One region of the Burkholderia sp. THE68 genome, then DNA from elsewhere that is predicted to be linked to it. Evidence: predicted binding sites of a transcription regulator. Region 1 holds the regulator's gene; the other holds the start of a gene.

Region 1 (15,061 bases):
CACATGGGCCAGGCGCCGTCGCTGTTCGTGAACGCGGCGACGTGGGGCCTGATGATCACCGGCAAGCTCGTGACGACGAACAGCGAGACGGGTCTGTCGTCAGCGTTGACGCGTCTGATAGGTCGGGGCGGCGAGCCGTTGATCCGCAAGGGCGTGGACATGGCGATGCGCCTGATGGGCGAGCAGTTCGTCACCGGCGAAACGATTTCCGAGGCGCTCGCGAACAGCCGCAAGTACGAGGCGCGCGGTTTCCGCTACTCGTACGACATGCTCGGCGAAGCCGCGACGACCGAGGAAGACGCGCAGCGCTACTACGCGTCGTACGAGCAGGCCATTCACGCGATCGGCAAGGCGGCCGGCGGCCGCGGCATCTACGAAGGCCCGGGCATTTCGATCAAGTTGTCCGCGCTGCATCCGCGCTATTCGCGCTCGCAGCAGGAACGCACGATGAACGAGCTGCTGCCGCGCGTGCGCTCGCTCGCGCAACTGGCACGGCGTTATGACATCGGTTTGAACATCGACGCCGAGGAAGCCGACCGCCTCGAAATCTCGCTCGATCTGCTCGAAGCGCTCTGTTTCGATCCGGAACTCGCGGGCTGGAACGGCATCGGTTTCGTGGTGCAGGGTTATCAGAAGCGCTGCCCGTTCGTCATCGACTATCTGATCGATCTCGCGCGCCGCAGTCGTCATCGTTTGATGATTCGTCTCGTGAAGGGCGCGTACTGGGATACGGAAATCAAGCGCGCGCAGGTCGATGGCCTCGAAGGTTATCCGGTCTACACGCGCAAGATCTACACGGACATCTCGTACCTCGCGTGCGCGAAGAAACTGCTCGGCGCGCCCGATGCCGTCTACCCGCAATTCGCGACGCACAATGCATTCACCCTGTCCGCGATCTATCACCTCGCGGGACAGAACTACTATCCCGGCCAGTACGAGTTCCAGTGCCTGCACGGCATGGGCGAGCCGCTCTACGAAGAAGTGACCGGCCGCGACAAGCTGAACCGTCCGTGCCGCGTGTATGCGCCGGTCGGCACGCACGAAACGCTGCTCGCGTATCTCGTGCGCCGGCTGCTGGAGAACGGCGCGAACACGTCGTTCGTGAATCGCATCGCCGATGAATCCATTCCGGTGAAGGAACTCGTGCGCGATCCTATCGACGAAGCGCAGGAGATCACGCCGCTCGGCGCGCCGCACGCGAAGATTCCGCTGCCGCGTCAGCTTTACGGCAACGAGCGCTTCAACTCGATGGGCCTCGATCTGTCGAACGAGCATCGTCTGGCGTCGCTGTCGTCGGCGTTGCTGGCGAGCGCACATCATCCGTGGCGCGCCGAACCGATGCTCGAAGGCGGTGACATCGCCAACGGCGTCGCGCGCGACGTGCGCAATCCGTCGGATCTGCGCGATCTCGTCGGCACGGTCGTGGAAGCGTCGCCGGAACAGGTGAGCGCCGCCATCGCGAACGCGGTGGCCGCCGCGCCGATCTGGCAGGCGACGCCCGTCGAAGATCGCGCCGATTGCCTCACGCGCGCCGCCGATCTGCTCGAAGCGCAGATGCACACGCTGATGGGCCTCGTCGTGCGCGAGGCGGGCAAGTCGCTGCCGAACGCCATCGCGGAAATTCGCGAGGCCATCGACTTCCTGCGTTACTACGCGACGCAGATTCGCGCCGAATTCTCGAACGACACGCATCGCCCGCTCGGTCCGGTCGTGTGTATCAGCCCGTGGAATTTCCCGCTCGCGATCTTCATGGGGCAGGTCGCCGCCGCGCTCGCCGCTGGCAATCCGGTGCTCGCGAAGCCGGCTGAACAGACGCCGCTGATCGCCGCGCAAGCCGTGCGGATTCTGCGCGAAGCGGGCGTGCCGGCAGGCGCGGTGCAACTGCTGCCGGGCAATGGCGAAACCGTGGGCGCGGCGCTGGTCGCCGATCCGCGCACGCGCGCCGTCATGTTCACCGGCTCGACGGAAGTCGCGCGCCTCATCAACAAGACGCTCTCCGAGCGCCTCGATCCGGACGGCCGCCCGATTCCGCTGATCGCCGAAACCGGCGGCCAGAACGCGATGATCGTCGATTCGTCCGCGCTCGCGGAGCAGGTCGTCGCGGACGTGCTGCAGTCGTCGTTCGATTCGGCCGGCCAGCGCTGCTCGGCGCTGCGCGTGCTGTGCCTGCAGGACGATGTCGCCGACCGCACGCTCGAAATGCTGACCGGCGCGATGAACCAGCTCGCGGTCGGCAATCCGGATCGCCTGTCGACCGACGTCGGCCCGGTGATCGACGCGGACGCGAAGCGCGGCATCGACGCGCACATCGCCGGCATGCGCGACAAGGGCCGCAACGTGACGCAACTGCCGCTGCCCGACAACTGCGCGCAAGGCACGTTCGTGCCGCCGACGCTCATCGAGCTCGACGGCATCGACGAACTGAAGCGCGAAGTGTTCGGCCCGGTGCTTCACGTGGTGCGTTATCGCCGGTCGAACCTTGATAAACTCCTCGACCAAATTCGCGCGACCGGGTACGGGCTCACGCTCGGCATCCATACGCGCATCGACGAAACCATCGCGCATGTGATCGCGCGGGCGCACGTGGGCAACATCTACGTGAACCGCAATGTGATCGGCGCGGTCGTCGGGGTTCAGCCGTTCGGCGGCGAAGGGCTGTCGGGCACGGGTCCGAAGGCGGGCGGCGCGCTGTATTTGCAGCGGCTGCTGGCCAAGCGCCCGACCGGTTTGCCGAAGTCGCTCGCGAGCACGCTCGTGGTGGATCAGGCCGCGTCGAAGGACACGCCCGCCGCGGCGCTCACCGCGTTGCGCGACTGGGCGATCGGCGAACGCGATCCGCAGACGGCCGCGCGCTGCGATGGCTATTTGCAACACGTAATGGCGGGCGCGACGGCGGTGCTGAACGGCCCGACCGGCGAGCGCAACACGTACACGCTCGGCGCGCGCGGCACGGTGCTGTGCGTGGCGGCGACGGCGAGCGGCGCGCGTGCGCAACTGGCCGCCGTGCTCGCGACGGGCAACCGCGCGTTGTTCAGCGGATCGGCGGGCGAGCAGCTGGCGGCTTCGCTGCCGGCGTCGCTGAAGCCTTATGTTTATGTGCGCAAGGCGGCGGAGGACTTCGACGCCGTGCTGTTCGAGGGCGACAGCGATGAACTGCTGTCGCTCGTGAAGGAAGTCGCGAAGCGCCCGGGGCCGATCGTATCGGTGCAGGGTGTGGCGGCGGGGGCATTCGCCGACGCTGGCCACGACGGCGAGGACTACGCGCTCGAACGTCTGCTGACGGAACGCTCGGTGAGCGTGAACACGGCGGCGGCGGGCGGTAATGCGAATTTGATGACGATCGGTTGAGATATCCCTCGAGCGCTCGATTCAAACGAATTCAAACAAGCGGCAGCAGGCACGGCGATCCCGGCACAAGCTGCCATCCACACTGGAACCAGGAGAAGCTATGAAGCACACGATGACCAAGCTGGCAGCAGCCATGACGCTCGCCGGCCTGTCGCTCGCGGGGACCGCATTTGCGCAGCAAGCCGAGGACGTGAAGGTTGGTTATGCAGGCCCGTTGACCGGTGCGCAGGCGCACTACGGCAAGGACATGCAGAACGGCATCACGCTGGCTGTCGAAGATTTCAACGCCACGAAGCCGATGATCGGCGGCAAGCCGGTTCGCATCGTGCTGAACTCGGCCGACGACCAGGCTGACCCGCGCACGGGCACGACCGTCGCGCAGCGTCTCGTCGATGACGGCATCAAGGGCATGCTCGGCCACTTCAATTCGGGCACGACGATCCCGGCATCGCGCATCTACGCGAACGCGGGCATCCCCGAAATCGCGATGGCGACGGCGCCCGAATACACGACGCAAGGCTTCAAGACGGCCTTCCGCATGATGACCTCCGACACGCAGCAAGGCTCGGTCGCGGGTGAGTACGCGGTGAAGAACCTGAAGGTCAAGAAGATCGCGATCGTCGATGACCGCACGGCCTACGGCCAGGGTCTCGCCGACCAGTTCGAGAAGGCGGCGAAGGCCGCGGGCGGCACGATCGTCGTGCGCGAGTTCACGAACGACAAGGCCGTGGACTTCAAGGCGATTCTGACCAAGATCAAGTCGATGAATCCGGACCTCGTGTACTACGGCGGCGCGGATTCGCAAGCCGGCCCGATGGTCAAGCAGATGAAGACGCTCGGCTTCCGCGCGCCGCTGATGGCGGGCGAAATGGTGAAGACGGACACCTTCGTGAAGATCGCGGGCGACGCGGCTGACGGCACGGTGGCATCGCTCGCCGGCCTGCCGATGGACGAAATGCCGGGCGGCGCGGATTACTCGGCGAAGTACAAGAAGCGCTTCAACGAAGACGTGCAGACGTACTCGCCGTACGCCTACGACGGCGCGATGGCCATGTTCAACGCGATGAAGGCGGCCAACTCGACGGACCCGGCGAAGTACCTGCCGTTCCTCGCGAAGACCGACATGCAGGGCGTCACGGCGAAGCACCTGTCGTACGACTCGAAGGGCGATCTGAAGAACGGCGGCATCACGCTGTATAAGGTCGTCGGCGGGAAGTGGACGACGTTGCAGAGCGTGGGCGGGAAGTAAACGTTCGGGTTTTCTGCGTTGTTTCGAACGGCTCGGTCCGCGCTGGCGGCCGGGCCGTTTTTGTTTTGGTATTCCGCGAATACTCTAGCTCGTTCTCACCTTGTCGGCCATCGGGCCTCTCGAGCTTTCCGCAGCTTCCAGATAACTGACCTCCATGCCTGCCTCCAGATCATCGGGATCAAGATCAGCCAGTGTGGAATAGCGGAAATACACGTCCTTCGAACCCGTCTCCGGTTTGATGAAGCCCCAGTGCTCTTTCAGGGTGCCTATCACGCCGACTTTCCAGTCCGACTCCACCGCTCCCGCAGGCGGCTGCCGGTTTCGTTGTCGCTTGAACAAGGTGCTCAACGCGTCACGCTCCGCTCCTTTCGATTCGTCCATCCTGTCGATAACCTCCGACATCGTGACCGAATAGGTCACTTCCTTATGTAGCATCTGGCTGGGCCGTTCCACGTTGGCGTCGCCGTCCACCGCGTCACGGGTGATCGACCAGCTGATCGCCATCACCCGGATTCCGAGCGTCTTGAGCTTGCGCACGAGTGGGATGAAGTCGCTGTCACTCGCAATCAGCACGACGACATCGAATTGCTTGTGGATCGACAATTCGAACGCTTCCAGCGCGAGCCAGACGTCGATGCCCTTTTCCTTGCCGGCGAAGTTCATCGGCAGGTAGTGCGCTGTGACGTTCGCGCGCATGAGAATCTCGTCGACGACACGGTCGTTCAGGAGCGCGTCGTTGCCCTTCTCTTGACTTTTCTGCGCAGAGAAGCGACCTCGGAAATAATGCGCGTCGATTACCTGACAGTTGCGCGGATCGACCTTTTCTTCGTCGGCGACCTTGTAGCGTATGTACTCGTGAAGCCCCGGAATCGAAATCCAGGCCCTTTTATCATGCCGATGGTTGTAGTACTTGCTGACGCGATCGAAGTAATTCCCGTCATAGAAAACGCCGATCTTGGTCAGTTGCCTCGCTGCGTGGGACATCGTGCAGTCGCTCCTTTTTATCGATCATCAAGTCGACTCTCGGTATCGAGAGTGCGGATTCGATTATCGGAAGCGGCTAGATGCCATTGGTAGTGCCGAATGCTGAATTTAAGCTGCCTCGAAGCAGGTCATTTGCGTGGATGCTTGTCGCGTTTATTCCCCGTCACCATCGCCCCGATGAGATTCTCCCGCGTCCACACGCTCATCAGCACAGCCGCCGCGACATGCACGCAAACACACACCTCGACCGCGACCGAGAGCCACGCGTGAATCTCCTGCGGCCATTCCTGGCCCCAGAATGCATCGAGGCGCATGATCCAGCCCGACACCGCGAGCGCGAGAATCAGAAACCATAGAACGAGCGCCATCAACCCGCCGAGCGGATTGTGCGAGACGTGATGCATCGGCTTGCCTGACGCAAGCGAGCGCAGATATTCAACGAGATGCGGACGTGTTGGCCACCACGCCGAGAAGCGCGCATGCCGCGACCCGACGAAGCCCCACACGACGCGCGCGACCACGAACCCCGCCGCGACATACCCAAGCAGACGATGCATGGAATCCGTCGGCCCGAACAGATTCCACACGACGATGCCCGCGACCGCCCAATGCGTGACTCGCACCCACGCGTCCCACACTCTCACGCGAGCCACGGGCGTCACGCTTATTCGACTTCCGACTTCACGACGGCAAGCGTCTTCGTGTCGTAATAGATCTCGACCTTCTTGCCGTTCTTGTCGTGGCCGTAGATCTCGTAGCAGTTTCCATCGACCTTGAATTTCTTGATCTTGTAGCCCTGCGCTTCGAGTTGCGCCTTGGCGTCCGACTCCTTGATCCACTCGCTCTTGGGATGCGCCGTGCAGTCGGCCTTCGCGAACGCCGCGCCCGACAAACCCATTGCCAACGACAAAGCCAGAATCTTAAGCATCGCTAACTCCCAGTGTTTTCGAACTGGCTACTCTACTGCCACCGGGAGCGTGCTGCAAGAAGATTGAAAGTTTGTCCCTTAGCGCTGGCCTTGCTGGCGAATTTGTTCGAGTGTCGCGCCCGGCGTGCTCTGATCCTGCGGGATGCGAATTTCGATCACTGCGGGCAAACCCGAACCGACCGCGCGTTCGAACGCGGGCATGAACTGATCGGTCGTCTCGACCAGCTCGCCGTGCGCCCCGAATGCGCGCGCATACGCGACGAAGTCGGGATTCGTTAGCCCCGTGCCATGCACGCGATGCGGATAGTGCCGCTCCTGATGCATCCGGATCGTGCCGAACTGCGCGTTGTTCACGACGATGAAAATCACCGCCAGCCGATACTGCATCGCCGTGGCGAGTTCGTGGCTCGACATCATGAAGCAGCCGTCGCCCGCGAACGCAATCACGGTGCGCTCCGGATAGAGCGACTTTGCGGCGATCGCGGCGGGCACGCCGTAGCCCATCGCACCGCTCGTCGGCGCGACCTGCGAACGGAAATGCCGATACGAATAGTGCCGATGCAGCCACGTCGCGTAATTGCCCGCGCCGTTGGTGAGGATCGAATCGGCGGGAATCGTCTCCGCGAGCTGACGCATGACGTCGCCGAGCTGAACATTGCCGAGCATCGGGCGCGGTGTGCGCCATTCCAGATACGCGGCGTGCGCGGCCTCGGCTTCGCCCTTCCACGCGACATCGGACGGCGCTTCCAGCGCGGCCAGCATCGACGCGATTTCCGGCATGCCCGAGACGATCGGCAGATCCGCGCTGTACACGCGCCCCAGTTCCTCCGCGCCCTGATGGACGTGGATGAGCGTCTGCTTCGTCTTCGGGATGTCGAGCAGCGTGTAGCCGCCCGTCGTCGATTCGCCCATGCGCGGGCCGAGCACGAAAAGCACGTCGGCGTCGCGCACGCGCGCGGCGAGCGCGGGGTTGATGCCGAGACCGACATCGCCCGCGTAGTTCGGATGCTCGTTGTTCAGCGTGTCCTGATAGCGGAACGCGCAGCCCACCGGCAATTGCCACTGTTCGACGAAGCGCGCGAAATCCTGCGTCGCCTGCGTGTTCCAGCCGCTGCCGCCCGCGATGACGAACGGCTTCTTCGCGTTCGCGAGCAACGCGCGCAGGCGTTCGATCTGCGCCGCCGAAGGCGACGCGGCCACGCGCTGATACGGCGGCGCGGGCGGCGCCGCGTCGACCGCTTCGGTCAGCATGTCTTCCGGTAGCGCGAGCACGACCGGACCCGGACGGCCCGAGGTCGCCGTGTGAAACGCGTGGCTCAGATATTCCGGCACGCGGCGCGGATCGTCGATCTGCGCGACCCATTTCGCCATCTGCCCGAACATGCGCCGGTAGTCGATCTCCTGAAACGCCTCGCGGTCCATGTGATCGCGCGCGCATTGGCCGATCAGCAGGATCATCGGCGTCGAATCCTGAAACGCGGTGTGCACGCCGATCGACGCGTGCGTCGCGCCCGGCCCGCGCGTCACGATCGCGATGCCCGGTTTGCCCGTCAGCTTGCCGACCGCCTCGGCCATGTTCGCCGCGCCCGCTTCGTGGCGGCAGACGATCGTCTGAATTTGCGAGGTTTCATCGTGCAGGGAATCGAGCACGGCCAGAAAGCTCTCGCCGGGCACGCAGAACACGCGCTCGACGCCGTGATGCACGAACGCATCGACGACGAGACGCGCGCCGGTGGTTCGACCTTCGGAAGGGACAGCAGACGCCATGCGAAGAAGTCTCCTTTGAATATCCGATGCGGCCGGAACGCGCGCCGGACGGTGAGCGAAATGCCCTAAAGCTTACGCCGTCGGGCAAGTGTTCGAACAGCGGCGAAGCGGAATCTTTTTCCGGCGCGCGCGAGCTTTCACGCCGGACGCCGTATTCCCATCAGCCGAAATACCCCTTTTTCTCACCCTTTATCCAGCGATGGGCAAAAGGCGAAGTTCGCAATAATGGCCTCACTGAAAAGCGGGCATCGCAATGAATCGAGTGAGCCCGCTGGCTAAAGATCGCAGTCTCACCTCATCGGGGGCAAGTTTGAACATTCGTAAATTCATCGGCGCGAACAGCCGCGACGCACTGCGCCAGGTTCGTGAAGCGCTCGGACCCGATGCCGTGGTGCTGTCCAATCGCACGCTGGATGATGGCTCCGTCGAGATCGTCGGCGTCGCGGACAGCGATATCGCGTCGATCTCGCCCGCCGCGAATGAGCAGGCCGTGCGCTCGTCGGGCACGTCGCGCGCCGCGCTGGCTGCTGCGGCGGCCGCGCTGCCGGCCAGGCAAGCCGCCGCGAATCCTTACGCGAGCGGCGACGTGTTTTCCTCGGTCTTCGGCGCGAACACCGACGCCGACGATGAAGACGCGCTCACGCACGAACAAGAAGCCGACGACGAAGCGCCGCGCACGATGGCCGATTCGAATCCCTGGCTGATCGAGCACGCGAAGCGGATCGCGCAGCAGGCGACGATGCCGTCGAACCGTCCGCTCTCGGCGTCCGCCGCCATTGCGCGTGGCATGGGCGTGCCGGTGCCGGTAGCGCGGCAGGAAACGCGCGCCGAAAAGACGCCGGAAACGGGCAAGTACGCATTGCGCCAGCAAGCGCCGGCGACTCGTGCGCCCGAAGTTCAGGCGCCGGTGCAATCGAAGGTCGAAACGCCCGACTGGGCGCGCGAAGCCGCGCAAGTCGCCGCGCGTCGCGCCGCGCAGAAGATCAACGCGAGCGCGCCGCACGCCGAAGCACCGGCCACGAACGCCGCGCCCGCCACGCCGGAAGGCGCTTTCGAAGGTTTGCCCGCGAACGCGGCTGCGGTCGTGACCGAAGCGATCCGCGCGCGCATGGAACAGGTGGTCAACGAAACAGTGATGAACGAGCTGTCGTCGATGCGCTCGATGATGGAAGAGCACTTCTCCGGCTTGCTCTGGGGCGAGCGCCAGCGTCGCAACGCGACGGGCGGCGCGCTGACCAAGCGTCTCTTCGCAGCAGGCTTTTCCGCGCAGCTCGTCCGCATGGTGGTCGACAACATGCCGGAGATGGAAAGCGTGGAAGGCGCGCTCGAATGGGTGCAGCAGGTGCTCGAAACGAATATTCCGGTGATGGACAGCGAAGACGCGCTGATGGAGCGCGGCGGCGTGTTCGCGCTGATGGGCCCGACGGGCGTCGGCAAGACGACGACCACCGCGAAGCTCGCGGCGCGCTGCGTGATGCGCTTCGGCGCGAGCAAGGTCGCGCTGCTCACGACCGACAGCTACCGGATCGGCGCGCACGAGCAACTGCGCATCTTCGGCAAGATTCTCGGCGTCTCGGTCCACGCGGTGAAAGACGCCGCCGACCTGCAGCTCGCGCTGTCCGAGCTGCGCAACAAACATATCGTGCTGATCGACACGATCGGCATGAGCCAGCGCGATCGCATGGTTTCGGACCAGATCGCGATGCTGTGCGGCGCGGGTCAACCGGTGCAGCGCATCCTGCTGCTCAACGCGACCAGCCACGGCGACACGCTCAACGAAGTCGTGCAGGCATACAAGAGCGCGCCGGATCAGCCGCCGCTCGCGGGCTGCATCCTCACCAAGCTGGACGAGGCGACCAATCTCGGCGGCGTGCTCGATACGGTGATCCGCTACAAGCTGCCCGTGCATTACGTATCGACCGGCCAGAAGGTGCCGGAGAACCTGTACGTCGCGACCAAGCGGTTTCTCATCAAGAGCGCGTTCTGCATTCCGCGCGACGGCTCGCCGTTCGTGCCGCACGACGAAGAAGTGCCGGCGCTGCTGTCCGCTTTGTCGGCGCGCGCCACGACCGAAATGCATGGGGTGCACTTTGGATAAGCTCGTGCTCGACCAGGCGGAAGGTCTGCGACGGCTCCTCACGCGTGCCGGTTCGCGCGTGGTGGCGGTCGCGGGCGGTCCGGCGGGCATCGGCTGCTCGTCGGCGGTGGTGAATCTCGGCGCGGCGCTGTCCGTGCATGGCAAGGACGTGCTCGTGATCGACGAGCATCGCGATTCGGCATCGGTGAGCCGCATGCTGGGCCTGTCCGACCGAGGCGCGCTCGCCGCGGCGATGTCCGGCCGCCGCGCGCTCGCGGATGTCGTCGAGCGCACGCCGTTCGGCTTCTCGCTGATCGCAGCACCGCGCGACGAGCGCATCAGCCACGATGCCGCCCAGTGCCGCGCATTGCTCGATGGTCCGGCGGACATCGTGCTGATCGATGCGCAACTGGACCGCCACGGCGCGCTGTCGAGCCTCGCGGCGCAGGCGCATGACTTTCTCATCGTGACGCGGGTGGCCGCGTCGGCGATCACCGAGGCGTATGCGTGCATGAAGCGTCTGCACTACGCCCATGCGATCGGCCAGTTCCGCGTGCTCATCAATCACGTGCAGAACCCGGCCGACGCGGCGGTCGCGTTCGACAACCTGTCGGGCGTCGCGAGCCGGTATCTGGCCGTGTCGCTCGTGCAGGCAGGGTATGTGTCCGAGGATGCGCGCGTCGCTCGGGCGAAGGATCTCTCACGCTGCGCAGTCGAAGCGTTCCCGGCCACGGCCGCGGCGCGCGACTACCGCGCGATAGCGGCGGAGCTCCTCCACTGGCCGATGCGCCCCGCGCCTTATATGCGCGCGGCGGACGGCCAGGCAGACGCGCGAATTCCGGTTGGCGACTCTGAACAGGGCGGGCGGGAGGCGACGCATCGTGCGGTTGCGCTTCACGACTTTGCAATGAGCAGCACGGCGTCGATGTGATCAAGATAGGTGACCAGGATGTATAACGCCCAAGGCAAACTCTCACAGTCCGACGTGCTGACGAAATATGCACCGCTCGTTCGCCGGCTGGGGCTTCAGCTCGTCGCCAAGATGCCGGCGAGCGTCGATCTCGACGATCTCATCCAGGCCGGCATGATCGGCCTGATGGACGCGGCGAGCCGCTACAAGGAAGATCAGGGCGCGCAATTCGAAACGTATGCGAGCCAGCGCATTCGCGGCGCGATGCTCGATGAGCTGCGTGCCAATGACTGGCTGCCGCGCAGCATGCGCAAGACCTCGCGCGAAGTGGAATCGGCGGTGCACAAGGTCGAGCAGAACCTCGGCCGCTCCGCGAGCGAGACGGAGATCGCGGAGCACATGAACTTGCCGCTTCCCGAGTATCAGTCGATGCTTCAGGATTTGCACGGCAGCCAGCTGATCTACTACGAAGACTTCGACCGCTCCGCCGACGACGAACCGTTCCTCGACCGCTACTGCGTCGACCGTTCGGACCCGTTGTCCGCGCTGCTCGACGACAGTCTGCGCGGTGCGCTGATCGAAGCGATCGACAAGCTGCCCGAGCGCGAGAAGCTCCTGATGAGCCTCTACTACGAACGCGGTCTGAACCTGCGCGAAATCGGCGCGGTGATGGAAGTGAGCGAGTCGCGCGTGTGCCAGTTGCACAGCCAGGCGGTCGCCCGTCTGCGCGTGAAGCTGCGCGAGCAGGCGTGGACGAGCGTCGAGGCCTGATTCAGTTCGTTTCGAAGTCCCGCGTCTCGGCGAAGACGGTTTTGCCTTCGCCGAGACTTTTGGCGCGGTACATCGCGCGGTCGGCGGCGCGCAGCACGGCGGTCATGCCGGACTGATGCGCGGCCGTCGCACAGGAAAGCAGACAAGCGCCGATGCTCGCCGACACCGACACCGGCCGCTCCTGCACCGACGTGAGCGCGTTCAGCACGGAGTGGATGCTGTCGGCCACTGCGAGCACGGCCGCCCGGTCGCGCACGTGATGCGCGAGCACGACGAACTCGTCGCCGCCCAGTCGCGCGATGGTGTCCGTCTTGCGCATGCGCTTTTCGAGCGATTGCGCGAACGATTGCAGCAGCATGTCGCCGACGGCGTGGCCGTAGGTGTCGTTGACTTCCTTGAAGCCATCGAGATCAATGAGCAGGAGCGCGGTGGCTTGATTGCCATCGGTTTCGCGTGCGTTCATCGCGCGATCGACGATATGTTCGAGCGCGTATCGGTTGGATAGACCTGTGAGCGGATCAGTCGATGCCTGACGCGCGAGATCGCGATTCGCGCTGCCGAGCCGGTCGACGAGCACGCTCAGATAAACCGATGCGCCCAGCACGCTCAGCCCTAGACCGATCGCGGCGGGCAGATTCGCGTGCCACCACGGCTGCCAGATTCCCAGCGCCACGACGATGACGAGCGCCGTCGTGCACGAAACGGCGAGCGTGCGCTTGCCGTAACGGCATCCCGAGCCGATCAGAAACCAGAAGATCACCCAGATGAGCGGCAGCGCGATGGCGCCGCCCGCGGCGAGCGCGAGCCCGAGAATCGATTGATCGGCGATGGTCGTGACGGTGAGACGCTTCTCCGAAGGAGACGCCATGCGGCTGACGATCAGCAGCGTAACCGCGCCGTAGGACACATAGAGTGCGACGATGCGTGCGACCAGCAATGCATCGTGCGACGGGCGGAGCCAGGTAAAAATGCCGTAGGCCAGAAGAACCGCCGCTCCCATCCAGACCCGCAGCGTGGCCTGCTCGCGTTCGGGATTCCGGTGCTCGGACCATGCGAAGGCATAAGCCCGGCGTGCCGGTTGATGCGCCTGCTCCATACTGAACCCCTGGGTGGTGATTTCTTGCTTTTATCTTGCTGTTATGACCTGCGGCCCCGTCGCATGGCATCGGTTGAGTGGAGTGGCATCGAGTTGCACCGAGCGAGCGATCCGCTATTTTGCAACGTTTTGCGAAGACGCTGTGTTTCGTGTAAGAACGGCTTTCGGACTTCTATTTCTGATTCACTGCGATGAGCGAAGGAATGCTTTCCCTGGCAGGCGAATGGCTGCCGATCTGCAATAGCGAGGACGTGCCCGACGGCGGCGCGCGCGGGTTCATCGTTGCCGATGAGCGCATCGTCGTGTGGCGCGACAGTATCGGCGCGGCGCATGTGTGGCGCGATTACTGTCCGCATCGCGGCGCGCAGTTGTCGCTCGGACACGTGATGCGCGATCAGATCGTGTGTCCGTATCACGGCTGGCGTTATGACATCGAAGGGCAGTGTTTGCGGATTCCATCGAATCCGTCGTTGCGTCCATCGAAGCGTGCGTGCGCGACGACCTTCGCCAGCGAAGAGAAGTATGGCGTCGTGTGGATGTGCTTCGGCGAGCCCGCGCATGCGCTCGATTTCTTTCCCGAAGCCGAGATCGCGGGCGGCCGGCGCATCAATCTTGCGCCGCAGACGGTGAGGTCATCGGCGCCGCGCGTGGTCGAGAACTTTCTGGATATGGCGCACTTCTCGTTCGTGCATGCCGGGATTCTGGGCGAAGAGGCGCATACGGAAGTGCCGGATTACGACGTCGTGCAGACTGCCGATGGAGGACTCGAAGCGCGGCAATGTCGATACTGGCAGCCCGCGGGCATTCCGGGACAAGGCGGCGGCGCGATGATCGACTATGTGTATCGCGTGAAGCGGCCGTTGATCGCGAGTCTCACGAAGATGGCGTCGGGCGGGCAGGGCGCGTTGCACATCATGCTGGCGGCGTCGCCGGTGACGCAGACGGAAACGCGCGCGTGGCTCGTTTCCATTCACGAGGATGATTCGACGCACAGCGACCAGGAGCTTTACGACTTCAATATGGAGATCCTGATGCAGGACACGCCGATCGTGGAGTCGCAATGGCCGCAGCGTCTGCCGCTCGATCTGGATGCGGAGTTGCATCAGCGATGTGATCGGATGGCGGTGGCTTACAGACGGTGGCTGGCGGGGATGGGGTTTGGATGGGGGACGGTGATCGCGGGAGCGGCCGCAGAATGATCGCGCGTCAGGGAGAAGATTTGGCGCGCCCGGCTGGGATCGAACCAGCAACCCCTGCCTTCGGAGGGCAGTACTCTATCCATTGAGCTACGGGCGCATCGGAGGGATGCCTTGCGAAGAAAGAAGCACACCGAAAGGCGGCTGCAAGGCCCATGCGAATCCGAGAGGATACCTGTTTTCCGTGACTTCGTCCATCGCATGGGGACGGACGCATCGCGCTAAACATCGCCGCAAGCATCACACGATTCGGGTAAACGCCCGCTCCACTGCGTCCGCCACCCCGCGCCGACAGTTAAGCGTTCCGTCTATAATCGACCGTGCCTTTCCCCAAGGCGCGCCCAAGCGCAATGCGGTAGCTGTCACGCTGTCACTGAACCGACTCACACCAAAAAACGGGAGACGAGACAAGCATGAGCGAAGCACCCCACGGAGCCCCGATCAAGACGCCCGGCCAACTCATCGCCGCGATCATCGCGGGATTCGGCATCCCGGTCGCCATCATCATCCTGCTCGCGGTGTACGTGAACAACTCGACGCGTGTCGGCGCGGGCACGGACATCGAGCAATCGGTGAAGGAACGCATCGCGCCCGCCGCGCAGGTCGATGTCCGCGACGCCAACGCGCCGCGCGTCTACAAATCCGGCGAGGAAGTCTTCAAGGCCGTGTGCTCGGCCTGTCACGCAACGGGCACGGCCGGCGCGCCCAAGTTTGGCGATGCTGGCGCGTGGGCGG
Region 2 (15,061 bases), 240 kb from region 1:
GCTTCTGATACGCGTCGAGCGTTTCGTCGAGCGGCGTGTTCTCGTCGTCGTAATGGGAAAAGTAGACATCGATGAAATCAGTCTTCAGGCGTCGCAGCGAATCGTCGACGGCGGCCGCGATGTTCGCCGCGCTCAATCCCGCGCGCGCGCTCAGCTTGCCCACTTTGGTCGCGAGCACGACCCGATGGCGCTTGCCGCTTTCCTTGATCCACTTGCCGATGATCGTCTCCGATTCACCGCCCTGATGCCCGTCGACCCAGGCGGAATAGACGTCCGCGGTATCAATGAAATTCAGGCCGTGATCGACGAACGCGTCGAGGATCGAGAACGACGTGCGCTCGTCGGCGGTCCAGCCGAACACGTTGCCGCCGAAGACGAGCGGCGCGACTTTCAGTTCCGAGGTGCCGATGCTGCGTGTCTGCATGTGTGCTCCGGATGCATGAAAAGAACGAACCAAAAAGGATACGCGGGAATGGCGGCGGTCGCCGGCGGCGTCCCGGCGGATCATCCGAACAGAGCCGGTTTTCCCGCGTAGTTCCTCGATTTCGATCGCGAGGCCCCGCCTGATAATTCCTCTCGAACAATCATCAGGCGTAATCCGCACATCATGACCGTTTCGACCGAGCTTCGCGACGCACCCGCTTCCACCATCGACCCAGAATTCGAGCAGGCGCTGGCGCAAGTGCTCGGCGCGGCAATCGAGCACCACCAGAAAAACGAACTGGACGAGGCGCAGGCGCTCTATCGCATCGTGCTCGATGCCAACCCCGCTCATCCCGATGCCAACCACAATCTCGGCGCGCTCGCGTTGCAACAGCGTGATTTCGAGCGTGCGATCACGCATTTCGAAGCGGCTGTCGGCGCGAATCCGGATCAGGGCCACTTTTGGGCCAGCTATATCAATGCGCTGACGGTGAGCGGCCAGGTATCGGCGGCGTGGGTCGTGCTCGAAATGGCACAACAGCGCGGGATGAAAGGACCGACGGTCGATCTGCTTATCCAGCAACTCGTACTGGCAGAGAAGGCGCCCGTTCCGCTCGCCGCGCCTGCGCCGGCGCCTGTGTCCGAGCCAGCCTCGAAGACCGCCGGTGCGCCCGGCAAAAACGACGCGCCGGTCATGCGGATGGCGGCACCGCCGCAACAGCAGGTCAATCGCGTGACGACGCTCTATCACCAGGGACGCGCCGCCGAAGCCCTCGAAATCGCGCGTCCGATGACCGAGCGCTTTCCGAAGTTCGCGTTCGGATGGCGGGCGCTGGGCAGTTCGCTGCATTGCCTCGGACGCACCTTCGAGGCGATCGAACCGTTCTCGCGCACCGTGGAGCTTGAACCGACGGATACGGAATCGCGCAAGGTGCTCGCCGACTGCCTGCGCCTGCACAATCGCTTCGCCGAGGCCGAAGCCGCGTGCCGCGAAGTCATCGCGCAGGCGCCCGAGCACGCCGAAGCGTTTCGCATTCTGGGCATGACGTTGCAGTCGATGGGCCGCCACCAGGAAGCCGAAACGTGCTTGCGCAAGACCGTGGAGCTCACCGGCTCGGCGGTGGCGTACAGCACGCTCGGTGTGATGCTGCTCGACCAGGGCCGCCTCGGGGAAGCGCAGATCGAACTGCGCCGCTCGCTCGAGATCGAGCCGGGCTACGGCATCGCGCACGAAAACCTGCTCTTTTGCATGAGTCACGACGAGAACGTCGATGCCGACGCGCTCTTCGCGCAACACGTCTCATTCGGCGAGCAATGCGAGCAACCGTTGCGCGCGCAGTGGAAGCCGCATGGCAACCCGCGCAATCCGCAGCGGCAACTGAAAGTCGGCTTCGTGTCCGGCGATCTGTTTCATCACGCGATTTCCACGTTCATCGAGCCGATCTTCGAGCATCTCATGCGCGACACCGGCATCGAGATTCACGTCTACTACAACCACTCGATCAACGACGACGTCACTGCCCGTCTGCGTCAGAGCGCGGCGCGCTGGAATGCGGTCAACGGACTGAACGACGCGCAACTGGCCGACAGGATTCGCGCCGATGGCATCGACGTGCTGATCGATCTTTCGGGGCACACGTCACGCAACCGGCTGCTCATGTTCGCGCGCAAACCCGCGCCGATTCAGGCGAGCTGGATGGGATACCCCGGCACGACGGGTCTGACGGCGATGGACTACTACTTCGCCGATCGCTTCCACGTTCCCGCGCATCACGCGCAAGGACAGTTCGTCGAGAAGATCGCGCACCTGCCGGCCAATGCGCCCTTTCAGCCGGCACGGCTCGCACCGCCCGTCAACGGATTGCCCGCGCTGCATAACGGCTATCTCACGTTCGGCAGTTTCAACCGCATCAACAAACTGCAGCCGCGCGCGATCGCGCTGTGGTCCGAACTGCTTCGCGCACTGCCCGACTCGCGCATGCTGCTCGGCGCGATGCCGCCGGATGCGGGTTGCGAGACGCTCATCGAATGGTTCGGCAAGGAAGGCATTGCGCGTGAACGCCTCGATTTCCGTACGCGCTCGGGCATGCCCGTGTACTTGCAGCAGCACCATCACGTCGATATCTGCCTCGACACCTTCCCGTATTCGGGCGGCACGACCACAGTTCACGCCATGTGGATGGGCGTCCCGACGATCACACTGGCCGGCCGCCTGATGGCAAGCCGTGGCAGTACCGCCGCACTGTCCTTTGCCGGCTTGAGCGACTTCGTCGCGAAAGACAGTGCCGACTTCGTCGCGAAGGGCGTGGCGTGGGCGAACGATCTCACGGGGCTCGCCGAACTGCGCGCGAGCATGCGCAGCCGCTGCGCCGAATCGCCGATGTTCCAGCCGGCCGTGATCGCGGCAGGCCTCTCCGCTTCCTTGCGTGAAATGTGGCGCCGCTGGTGCGCGGGCGTCGCGCCCACCGCACTGGACGTGCAAATGCCCGTCGCAACCGCACGCAACAACCAGGAAAAATCATGAGCAGCCTTCCCGTTCGCCTCATCGAGCCGGTCGTCGACGAACGCATTTTCGTCACGCAGCCGCATCTCGCGCCGCTCGCGGAATTCCTGCCCTATCTGGAAAAAATCTGGAACAGCAAGGTGCTGACCAACGGCGGCCCGTTCCATCAGCAACTCGAAAAGGCGTTGTGCGACTATCTCGGCGTCGAGCATCTCGCGCTGTTCGCCAACGGCACGCTGGCGCTCGTGACCGCGTTGCAGGCGCATCGCGTGACGGGCGAAGTCATCACGACGCCGTATTCGTTCGTTGCGACGGCGCATTCGCTGTTGTGGAACGGCATCAAGCCGGTGTTCGTCGATGTCGATCCGGACACGCTCAATCTCGATCCCGCGAAGATCGAAGCGGCCATCACGCCGCAAACCACGGCGATCATGCCGGTGCACTGCTACGGCCGTCCGTGCGATGTCGAGGCGATCCAGAAAATCGCCGACAACTACAACCTGAAGGTTATTTACGACGCGGCGCATGCGTTCGGCGTGAAGACGCGCGGCGCCAGCGTGCTCAGTCACGGCGATCTTTCCGTGCTGAGCTTTCACGCGACCAAGGTGTTCAACACGTTTGAAGGCGGCGCGATCGTCTGCCCGGACGCGAAGACGAAGCAGCGCATCGATCATCTGAAGAACTTCGGCTTCGTCGATGAAACGACGGTCGTCGCGCCCGGCATCAACGGCAAGATGAGCGAGATCAACGCAGCGTTCGGCTTGCTGCAGCTGAAGCATATCGATGAAGCGCTCGAACGCCGCCGGCAGATCGACGCGAAATACCGCGCGATGCTCGCCGGCGTGAAGGGCGTGCGCTGTCTTGCGCAACCCGGGAGCGCGGACGAATACATCGCAAATCACTCGTACTTTCCGATTCTCGTCACCGACGAGTATCCCGTCGGGCGCGATGCGCTGTTCCAGCATCTGCGCGATCACAACATCTACGCGCGCCGCTATTTCTATCCGCTGATTTCCGAGTTTCCGATGTATCGCGGCCTGCCGTCGGCGCACGCTGCGAACCTGCCGGTTGCCGCCGATGCCGCGCGCCGCGTGCTGTGCCTGCCGATTTATCCCGCGCTCGAAGATCACGACATGGAACGCATCGTCGGCCTGATCGCGCAGCCGCAATCCTGAACATGAAGATGGATATTTTCCTGCGCGAGATCGAAGCCGCCGATCTGCACGCGATCACCGCATGGCGCGCGGATCGCGAAGTGGTCGACGCGCTCGTCGGCAACTTCCGGCACGTGAACGGCGACATCGACCGGCGCTGGTACGACGCGTATCTCGCGAGCCGCGCGAACAACGTGCGCCTCGCGATCTGTCTGCGCGAAACCGGTCAATGCGTCGGCGTCGTCTATCTGCTGAATATCCACTGGGTGAACCGTTCAGGCGAGTTCGGCATCCAGATCGGCGATGCGGCGGCGCGCGGCCGCGGTATCGGCGAAGCGGCGACGCGACTCATGCTGCAACACGCGTTCGCGGATCTCAACTTGCGCCGCGTCCAGCTGACGGTGCTGGCGGACAACGCGCGCGCCATCCGTCTTTACGAGCGCATCGGCTTCCGGCACGAAGGCGTGCAGCGCGAAGCGATTTTCAAATGCGGACGCTACGTCGATCTGCTGATGATGGCGACGCTCGCCAGCACGAAGGACTAAGCCATGGACATGACCACGTTCGATCACGGTCTCGCGAAGCAAGGCTGGATCGTTTTCCCCGATGCGCTCGACGCCGGTCTCGTCGACCGTCTGCGTCGCGATTGCCTGAAATGGGTCGATATCTGCACGGGCTACCAGGTCGCGAGCGGCATCAACGCGAATGGGGACGGCACCGCGCATCACAGCATCGGCGCGAACGACAGCATCGACGAGTATGTCGGCATGCATCTGTTTCATCCGTGGCTCGAACATTTCTTCGCGGGCAAGCCGTACATCCTGCACGCGTGCAATCCCGTGGGCGGCGTTCCGCGCGCGCAGAACTATGTGCATCGCGTGCATCGCGATGTCGCGACGTTCATTCCGAACTTCAATCTGCGCATGAACATGCTCGTGATGCTCGACGACTTCACGATCGAAAACGGCGCGACGCAAGTGCTGAGCGGCTCGCACGTTCAGAACGAACAGCCCGACGACGCGACCTTCGCCGCGGGCGCCGAATATCTGACGGGCCGCGCCGGCTCAGTCGTGCTCTTCAATTCGTACTTGTGGCATCGCGGCACGCTCAATACGACGGCGCGCAACCGCGTCGCACTGACACTCAGTTACGGGCCCGCGTTCGTGAAGCCGCAGATGGACTACGCGCGGCTCATCGGCGAGGAGCGCGGTGCGCAACTCGCGCCGCTGACGCGCCAGGTGCTCGGCTTCAATTCGCGCGTGCCGGTGAGCCTGTCGGAATGGTATCGGCCGCGCACTGAAAGACTCTATCTGCCCGATCAAGGCTAACTTAACCGGGCAAGACCCGACCAGACACAGAAGGCAAGCGATGCGTGACTACAATGCCGAGGCCCAGTCCCGGCCCGACAAGCGATACGACTACAACTTCGACGAGATCGTGCGCGACTACATGATGAAGCGCTTCGCGCCGCATTTCGCGCCGGGCGCAGCACTCGAACTCGGCTGCCACGAGGGCCGCTCGACGACGCTGATCGCGCAACACTTCGACGATCTCACGGTGATCGAAGCGTCGTCCGATGCCATCGCCATCGCGCAGCGCAATTCGCCGGACCGCGTGCGCTTCATCAATGCGACGTTCGAAGAAGCGAATCTGGACCGCAAGTATCAATCGATCTTTCTGATCAACACGCTGGAGCATCTGGAAGAAACCGGTCCGGTGCTGCGCAATATCCACGACTGGCTCGCTCCCGGCGGACACTTCTACGTGCTCGTGCCGAACGCCGACGCGCCTTCACGGCAGATCGCCGTGCAGATGGGGCTGATCGCGTCGAACAACGCGGTGACGCCGGGCGAATGGGCGCACGGGCATCGCCGGACGTATTCGTTCGATACGCTCGAAGCCGATGTGCGCGCCGCGGGCTTCAAGGTCGAACAGCGCGGCGGCCTGATGTTCAAGGCGCTCGCCAACTTCCAGTTCGATCGCGCGCTCGAAGCGGGCATCATCGACGAAAAATATCTCGACGGCATTTACAGCCTCGGCATGATCTATCCGCAGATGTGCGCGAGCATTTACCTTATCTGCGGCAAATGAAAGTCGCGATCATGCAGCCTTACTTTCTGCCCTATATCGGCTACTTTCAGCTGATCGGGGCAGTGGACGTGTTCGTCGTTTATGACAACATCAAGTACACGAAGAAAGGCTGGTTCAATCGCAATCGCTTTCTGCAAAACGGCGGCGACGCGTATTTCAGCATTCCGCTCGTCAACGATTCCGATTCGCTCGATGTCGTCGAGCGCGCCATCGCGCCTTCGTTCGACCGGCTCAAACTGCTCAATCAGATGCAGGGCGCATATCGGCGCGCGCCGCATTTCACGCAGGGCTTCGAATTGCTGCGCGAATGCGTCGAGCATGAAGAGCGCAATCTCTTTCATTTCCTGCATCACTCGATTCGCGCGACGGCCAGCCGGCTGTCGCTCGACACGCGGATCGTCGTTTCATCGACGTTGCCGATAGACCATTCGCTTCGCGCGCAGGACAAGGTGCTGGCGATCTGTGGCGCACTCGGCGCGACGACGTATATCAACGCGATCGGCGGAACCGCACTTTATTCGGCGCCGGATTTTGCCGAACGCGGAATCGATTTGCGCTTTTTGAAACCCCGCCCGCTCGAATACCGCCAGTTCGACGCCCCGTTCGTCCCCTGGCTTTCGATTCTCGACCTGCTGATGTTCAATCCGGCCGACGAAGTGAAAGCCATGCTTGGGGAATTCGATCTCGTGTAAGCCGTCCCGCGCGGCCGGCCGTCCGGGCGTTTCTTACGCGTCCGGCAGGCCGCTCCGGAGGCCGTGCGGAACATTTGTCTGAAAAATTTCCGGATTGCCCGAAATCGCGCCTAAAGTTTTGTCCGACCGCCGCCGAAAACCTAAACAAGCGGCCAAACAACTAGCCGCCTCGACCAGAATCGGCGTTGTTTCAGATACAAGCGCCAGGCCCTTGGAGAAAGAAAATGATCGGTATCAATAGCAATATCAACTCGCTGGTCGCCCAGCAAAACCTGAACGGCACGCAAAGCGCACTGTCGTCGGCCATTACGCGCCTTTCGTCGGGCAAGCGCATCAACAGCGCAGCAGACGACGCAGCCGGCCAGGCAATCGCTTCGCGCATGACCTCGCAGATCAACGGCCTGAACCAGGGCGTGTCGAATGCAAACGACGGCGTGTCGATGACGCAAACGGCATCGAGCGGTCTGAGCCAGATCACCGACAACCTCCAGCGTATCCGCCAGCTGGCCGTTCAATCGGCTACCGGCTCGCTGTCGCCGAGCGACCAGACCGCGCTGCAAAAGGAAGTTGCACAGCGTATCGCTGAAGTGAACCGCATTGCATCGCAAACGACCTACAACGGCACGAACGTGCTGGACGGTTCGGCAGGCGTGGTGAACTTCCAGGTCGGCGCGAACGTCGGCCAGACCATCTCGGTCGATTTGAGCCAGAACGTGTCGTCGGCCAAGATCGGCGGCGGTTTCGCTCAATCGGGCACGGCTATCGGTTCGATCACGGGCCTGAGCCTCGACGCAACGGGTGCGGCAACGACCGGCACGGCAGCGATCACGACGATCAACGTGCTTGCCGACGGCAAGGGCGGCTTCACGTACACGGACCAGAACAACCAGGCGATCTCGTCCGGCGTGGCAACCGCCTCGGAACTTTCCGTGACGGCTGCTTCGGGCACGACCGCTGGTTCGATCGCGTTCAAGACGCCGACGGCAGCAACGGCCGCGCAAACCACGCAGCTCGCGTCGCTCAACTCGAACAACAAGCCGCCGCTCGTTTCGGCAATCGACATCAGCACGACCGATGGCGCGAACGGCGCGATCGAAGCAATCGACAACGCACTGAACTCGGTGAACAGCATCCAGGCTAACCTGGGCGCCGCGCAAAATCGCTTCACGTCGATTGCAGCAACGCAGACGCAACAGGCGACGAACCTGTCCTCGGCGCAATCGCAGGTCACCGACGCGAACTTCGCACAGGAAACCGCGAATCTGTCGAAGGCTCAAGTGCTGCAACAAGCTGGTATCTCGGTGCTGGCTCAAGCGAACTCGATGCCCCAGCAGGTTCTGAAGCTCCTCGGCTAAGCATCGCCGGCAGCGCAGCAAGCGGCGCGCGTTCTCAGTACGATGCGCGCCGGATGTAACAGTAGTCGCAACAGAAACATCGCAGTCAGCGCCCGGGGAGCTCGTCTCCCTGTGCGCGTTTCCGGGAGATGACGACTCCCGCCCCATTCGAACGATCGCGAACACGCAACGACCGGAGTACACATGACCACCGTAGCAACGACAACGGGTTCCACTGTCGATCCGACGAGCGCCGTACAGCAGGCCGCACAGTCGATCATCAGCGGATCCACGAATTCGACGATGGACGTGAATTCGCTCGTCAGCGCGATCGTCAACGCGAAGGTCGCAGGCCAGACCGACGCGCTCAACAGCAAGAAAACCGCTGACAACACCCAGCTCACCGCGATCGGCACGCTGAAGTCCGTGCTTTCGCTGCTGCAGAGTTCGATCGCGAACCTCGCCAACGGCAAGATGCTGGGTTCGTTCACCGCCACCGCCGACGGCAAGGGCCTTACTGGCAGCGCCGACACCACCGCGGTCGCGGGCAGCTACGCGGTGAAGGTGACCAATATCGCGTCGGCTCAATCGCTCACGTCCGGCGTGTTTTCGAAGACCGACAATCTCGGCACCGGTTCGATCACGCTGACGGTCGGCGGCAAAGCGAGCACGATCAAGCTCGACAGCAGCAACAACACACTGCCGGGCATCGTGTCCGCCATCAATTCGGCGTCCGACAACCCCGGCGTCACGGCGACCATCGTCAACGGCACGGATGGCGCGCACCTCGTGCTGCGCTCCTCGTCGACGGGACTTTCCAATGCAATCAACATATCCGTCAACGCGGATGACAGCAGCTCGGCGATCAACAAGCTCGCGGTGACGTCGTCGACCACGACGACCGATCCCGATCCGAGCGATTCGACCAAGACCATCACCGTTCCCGAGCACACGACGATCGACGCCACGAATGGCTGGACCCAGTCGAGCGCGGGCGTGGACTCGCATCTGACCATCGCGGGGACGCCGGTCACGAGCGCCAGCAACACCGTCAAGGAAGCCGTCACGGGCGTCTCCATGACGCTCACGGCGGATTCCGTCGGCACCACGCAGACGCTTACGATCGGTCAGGACATCGACGGCCAGAAGACGACCATCGACGCGTTCGTCACCGCGTATAACAACTTCATCAGCACGGCCTCGTCGCTGACCTCGTTCGATTCCACGCAGGCGGCAGGCTCGCAGGGCGGCGTGCTGCTCGGCGACTCGATGATGAACACGATCAAGAACACGATCGCGAGCACGATCAGCAAGGCGATCGGATCGGGCACGGGCAAGGTCAACCTCGCGTCGATCGGCATCGCGCTGCAACCCGACGGCTCGCTCAAGACCGACGAAACCGCGCTCACCGATGCGCTCACGAACGGTTCGAACAAGGTCGCGTCGCTGTTCAATTCGACCGACGGCGTGGCCGCGCAACTCAACAACAGCCTGACGTCGTTTCTCGCGACGGGCGGCATCATCGACACGCGCACGACCGCGCTCAATGCCGATCTGAAGAGCATCGCGGATCAGCAGACGCAACTCACCAGTTATACGCAGCAACTGACGACGTCGTATAACCAGCAGTTCACGGCGCTGAATACGCTCATGTCGTCGATGGCGACTCAGGGCAGCTACCTGACGGCGCTGTTCGGCGGCACCAACAGCGCGGGTGCGCTGGCCACGAACGCCAAGTAACGCGCAGGCATTGGAACCCACCATGAACCAGAATGAATTGATTCAGAACGCCTGGGCGTTGACCGAAGCTATCGAAGAAGCGGTCGGCAAGGAAGACTGGGCGCGGGCGGCTGATCTCACGCAGGCGCGCGCGCCGCTGGTGATGGCGCTCGAGGCCGAGCAGCCGGCGGACGCGCTTGCGGTCATCCGCAAGATTCAGGCAAGCATCGATGCGGTCGCCGCGCGTGCTGGGACGGCGCAGGTGGCGCTTTCGACGACGTATCGGCGCTCGATGGATGGGGCGAAAGCTGCGAGCCGGTATCAGCAGGCGGCGCGGTTCTAAAGTTTCCTCATTTCGCGCCGATAACCTTTATAAGAACAACAAGAACAACGCGCCGGTTTTCGCGGCGCGCTGCTTCGCTCTTCGATGCCCGCCTTGGCGGGCATTTTGTTTTGCGGGGACGGCTGGAGCGGTTTCACCGCCCAAGCGTCAACACGAGATAAGCCGCATACAACACGCCATTCCCGAGCAACGCCCAGAGCACGACGCCATTCGGCTTCGCATTGAATCTGAGCCACGCCGCCGCCGCTAGCGTGATCAACACGCCCGTCAGCACTTCGACCCGCGGCTCCCAGGGCGTCAACATGATGCCGATCCCCGGCAGCAGCGTGCCCTGAAACACCATCGCCCCGGTGATATTCCCGAACGCCAGCGTGTCCTTCCCTCTGCGCGCCCACAGAATGCTGTTCACCTTCTCGGGCAGTTCGGTGGCAATCGGAATGATGATGAGCGACAGCAACAGCGCCGAAATTCCGAGCGCATGCGACACGCCCTCGACGCCGTGAATGAACCCCTTCGCGCCGCCGACCAGCAACACGATGCCGACGAGAAACTGCAGCATGATCGTGCCGAACGTGGTCTTCAAACCGAGGCGCGACGCGAACAACGCCTCGGGCGCCTCCGTCCCGTGCCCGCCCTCGACGAGCTTCGCCGAAGCCTTGAACGTCGAAATCACATACACGACATAAAGCGCGACGAGCCCCGCCGCGAACAACGCGCGCACCTGCCACGCATGATGCGGCACGAACATCGCCGCACAGGCAATCAGGAACGCGAACAGGAAGAAGTTGAGATCGCGCACGAATCCGCTACGCTCCGGCATGATCCTGCCGTTCAAACCACGCGACTTGAGAATCGCGACCGTCATCAGGCAAGTGGAAAGCGTCGCGAGCATCAGCGGCGCGCCGAGAATCGCCCCAACGCCGATTTCCTCGTTGACCGCACGGCTCGGCGTGCCGCCAAGCAGCGCGATGATCGGCACCGTCGTTTCCGGCAAAGCCGTGCCGACCGCCGCGAACAGTGACCCGGTCACGCCTTCGGAAATGCCGAGCCGCTCGCCGAGATGTTCCAGCGCATTCGTGAATAGCTCCGACGCGATCAGAATGATCACGAGCATCAGCGCGAGTTCGACAAAGAGCATCGTCATGCGGCACCTCGCATCGATGAATGCGACGGGCGCGCAAGCGTGCGCGAAAGACGGGGAGGATGTTTTAGTTGTGGGGACACGATGATTCCACGGCCGGACGTCAAGCGAACCACGATGCGCCACGCGCCGTCCGACCAAGAACGACATAGCGCATCGATGGTCTCGCCAAACCGTTCCGGTCGAACGCGCCACGGCAGCAGGGCCGAGGATGTTGACGCGTTCTCCTTCGCACGCGAAGGAAGGCTACTCCCCAAAGACGGCGCAAGTTTAGCCTGATGCGGCCGGTTTCGGCAAGCCGCGCGCACGCGAGGCAAAGTGTCATGAATAAGCGTATGCCGATCGAATCGTTGTCGGCGGCGCGGGCATTCGCTAATCTAGCCGCGCCGGGCGCGCCGCTTGCTCCGCGCCCCAGCGATTCGCAAACAACAATGAAACGCAGTGTGACCACGAGGTCACGGGAGATCTCATGCGCCTGAAACTCTTCGCCGCAGCCGCCATGCTCGCCGCGCCGATGCTCGCGATGTCCAAGCCGCTCACCGTCTGCACCGAATCGAGCCCGGACGGCTTCGACGTCGTGCAGTTCAATTCGCTCGTGACGACCAACGCGTCGGCGGACGTCATCTTCAACACGCTCGTCTCCTACGACGAAGCCGCCAAAAAAGTCGTGCCCTCGCTCGCGGAAAAGTGGGACGTGAGCAGCGACGGGCTGAGCTACACCTTCCATCTGCGCCCGAACGTCCAGTTCCAGACGACCGATTACTTCAAGCCGACACACGCGCTCAACGCTGACGACGTCGTGTTCACGTTCGAGCGCATGCTGTCCGACAGCAATCCGTGGCACAAGATCGCCGGCGCAAGCGGCTTTCCGCACGCCCAGTCGATGGGCCTCGTGAAGCTCATCAAAGCCGTCACGAAAGTCGATGACCAGACCGTGAAGTTCGAACTCAACGAGCCGAACGCGACCTTCGTGCCGATCCTCACGATGGGTTTCGCATCGATCTATTCGTCGGAGTATGCGGACAAGCTGCTCAAGGCGAATCAGCAGGTCGATCTGAACAGCAAGCCGATCGGCACCGGTCCGTTCGTGCTGAAGAGCTACACGAAGGACTCGGTGATCCGCTACGACGTCAATCCGTCCTACTGGGGCCCGAAACCGAAGGTCGACCGCCTGATCTACGCGATCACGCCCGATGCGTCCGTGCGCGCGCAGAAGATCAAGGCGGGCGAATGCCAGATCGCGCTGTCGCCGAAGCCGCAGGACGTGCTCGATGCGAAGAAGGACAAGTCGCTCAAGGTCAGCGAGGCGCCCGCGTTCATGACGGCGTTCGTCGCGCTCAACACGCAGAAAAAGCCACTCGACAATCCGAAGGTGCGTCAGGCGATCAACATGGCGTTCGATCGCACGACCTATATGAAGACCGTGTTCGAGAACACCGCGACGGCCGCCGTGAATCCGTATCCGCCGAATACATGGAGCTATGACAAGAACGTCGCGGCGTACAGGTATTCATCGGCCGACGCGAAGAAGCTGCTCGCCGACGCAGGCTTTCCCGACGGCTTCGAAACGACGATCTGGGTGCGTCCGAACGGCAGCGTGCTGAATCCGAATCCGAAAGCGGGCGCCGAGTTGCTGCAGGCCGATCTCGCGAAGATCGGCGTGAAGGCGCAGGTGAAGGTGATCGAATGGGGCGAGCTGATCAAGCAGGCGAAGCAGGGTCAACACGACATGCTGTTCATGGGCTGGGCGGGCGATAACGGCGACCCGGACAACTACATGTCGCCGCTTTTCAGTTGCAACGCGGTGAAGTCGGGCATCAACTTCGCGCGCTATTGCGACCCGCAACTCGACAAGCTCATCGCCGATGGCAAGTCGACGGCCGATGTCGCGAAACGCACGAAGTCGTATGTCGACGCGCAGAAGATCATCCACGATCAGGCGCTGTGGATTCCGCTCGTCTATCCGACGGCGGCGGCGCTCACGCGCGCGAACGTCAGCGGTTACAGCGTGAGTCCGTTCGGGCGCGTGAACTTCGGCGGCGCATCGGTGCAGTGAACGAAGTCAGGCCGGCGCAAAGCGCATCACGCCATCGTCGCCGGCCTGACGCTTGAACGTGCCATCGAGCCAAAGCAGATTCAGATGCGCGAGCGCTTCGCCGAGCGCGAATGTCATCTGATGAATGTCGAGTTTGCGTTTGAACATGATCGGCACGATATCGGCGGCGCTGCAGGGCTTCTGCGCGCACGCCTCGCGCACTTCCGCCAGCCGCGCGCGATGATGCTCGCGCAATTGCCCGATGCGCGTCTGCACGCCGCGAAACGGCTTGCCGTGCGAAGGCAGCGCGAGCGTATCGGCAGGCATCGATTCGTAGCGGCCGAGCGATTCGAGATAGAGCGCGAGCGGATTGCCTTCCGGCTCGACAGCGAACACCGAGACGTTCGTCGAGATGCGCGGCAACACCATGTCGCCGGAGATGAGCAGTTTGTCGGCGGCGCAGAAAAGCGCGCTGTGTTCCGGCGAGTGGCCGTAACCCGACACCACTTCCCAATCCCGCGCGCCGATGCGGATCACATCGCCATCGCGGATGCGCCGGTATTCGGCGGGCATCGACGGCACGAGCGTCGGGTAATAGCTGTCGCGCTTGCGCAATGCATCGAGCGACGCTTCGTCGGTCAGGCCGTGCGACGCGAAATGCGCCGCCGCGCGCTCGCCGCCCGCGTTCGAGCCGTCGCCCGCGGCCATCACGCGGCCCATCGCGTATTCGCCGAGTGAAATCCACAGGCGCACGTTCCAGCGCGCCTGGTCGCCGCCCTTGCAGATCCAGTCGGCCAGGCCCAGATGGTCCGGATGGCAATGCGTGACGATTACGCGCAGCACCGGCAGGCCGTCGAGCACGCTGTCGAACACGCGCTCCCAGTTGGCGCGGATCGTGTCGCTCGAAATGCCGCAATCGACGACGGTCCAGCCCTTCACGCCGTCGATCTCGTCGGCAAGCAGCCAGAGGTTGATGTGATCGAGCGCGAACGGCAGCGGCATGCGCAGCCAGAACACGCCCGGCGCCACTTCCCTGACGCCGCCCGGTTCGGGCAACGCGTCCGCGAAAACATAATCGAGCTGGTGTTCGAGTGCGTTCATTCGGTGCCTGTCTCCGGGTTTGCGCCGCGTTGCAATTTGGCGAAGTTGACGATAACGTAAACGTCCATTCTAACGTTGCGCGCGCATTTGCGCTGCCGGCCGGCAATGACTCAACCGACGCATTACACGATTACCGAACTGGCGCGCGAGTTCGACATCACGCCGCGCGCGATTCGCTTCTATGAAGATCAGGGTCTGCTCGCGCCGAAACGCGCGGGCGCGAACGGTCTGCGGCGCGTGTATTCGCCGCGCGACCGCACGCGGCTGAAGCTCACGCTGCGCGGCAAGCGGCTCGGCTTCACGCTGTCGGAAATCCGCACGCTGCTCGATCTCTATGATTCGCCGACCGGCTCGGCCACGCAACTGCAGGCTTTCGTCGATACGATCGCCGCGCATCGCGAAGTGCTCGAACGTCAGCTGGAAGACCTGAACACCACGCTCGCCGAACTCGCCGCGTATGAGGAACAGGGCCGCGCGCTGATCGCCGCGGGCACGGACAAGCGCGTCCGCAAACCCAAAGCGGCA

Evidence for each region. Region 1 encodes FliA, which starts transcription of late flagellar genes. Its sites were predicted from a motif close to CTAAAGTTTNNNNNNNNNNNGCCGNTA; they were not measured.
Region 2: the regulator FliA is predicted to act here: its motif matches at 6,975-7,001, upstream of BTHE68_RS00510 (flagellin).

The regions. Positions count from the first base shown of each region.
Region 1 is NZ_AP022315.1:2,698,838-2,713,898, reverse strand. Features, by position in the region: gene putA (trifunctional transcriptional regulator/proline dehydrogenase/L-glutamate gamma-semialdehyde dehydrogenase) at 1-3,348, shown strand, start outside; gene BTHE68_RS12890 (branched-chain amino acid ABC transporter substrate-binding protein) at 3,449-4,597, shown strand; gene BTHE68_RS12885 (NYN domain-containing protein) at 4,682-5,581, opposite strand; gene BTHE68_RS12880 (cytochrome b/b6 domain-containing protein) at 5,710-6,225, opposite strand; gene BTHE68_RS12875 (PepSY domain-containing protein) at 6,246-6,509, opposite strand; gene BTHE68_RS12870 (thiamine pyrophosphate-binding protein) at 6,588-8,276, opposite strand; gene flhF (flagellar biosynthesis GTPase FlhF) at 8,587-10,374, shown strand; gene BTHE68_RS12860 (MinD/ParA family ATP-binding protein) at 10,367-11,284, shown strand; gene BTHE68_RS12855 (RNA polymerase sigma factor FliA) at 11,303-12,034, shown strand; gene BTHE68_RS12850 (GGDEF domain-containing protein) at 12,036-13,130, opposite strand; gene BTHE68_RS12845 (Rieske 2Fe-2S domain-containing protein) at 13,334-14,329, shown strand; tRNA gene BTHE68_RS12840 (tRNA-Arg) at 14,351-14,426, opposite strand; gene BTHE68_RS12835 (c-type cytochrome) at 14,740-15,061, shown strand, end outside.
Region 2 is NZ_AP022315.1:97,725-112,785, reverse strand. Features, by position in the region: gene BTHE68_RS00545 (aldo/keto reductase) at 1-424, opposite strand, end outside; gene BTHE68_RS00540 (tetratricopeptide repeat protein) at 608-2,947, shown strand; gene vioA (dTDP-4-amino-4,6-dideoxy-D-glucose aminotransferase VioA) at 2,944-4,101, shown strand; gene BTHE68_RS00530 (GNAT family N-acetyltransferase) at 4,104-4,625, shown strand; gene BTHE68_RS00525 (phytanoyl-CoA dioxygenase family protein) at 4,629-5,408, shown strand; gene BTHE68_RS00520 (class I SAM-dependent methyltransferase) at 5,449-6,171, shown strand; gene BTHE68_RS00515 (WbqC family protein) at 6,183-6,863, shown strand; gene BTHE68_RS00510 (flagellin) at 7,088-8,218, shown strand; gene fliD (flagellar filament capping protein FliD) at 8,402-9,937, shown strand; gene fliT (flagellar protein FliT) at 9,960-10,259, shown strand; gene BTHE68_RS00495 (sodium:calcium antiporter) at 10,393-11,403, opposite strand; yybP-ykoY riboswitch at 11,495-11,670, opposite strand; gene BTHE68_RS00490 (ABC transporter substrate-binding protein) at 11,870-13,456, shown strand; gene BTHE68_RS00485 (MBL fold metallo-hydrolase) at 13,463-14,536, opposite strand; gene BTHE68_RS00480 (MerR family transcriptional regulator) at 14,642-15,061, shown strand, end outside.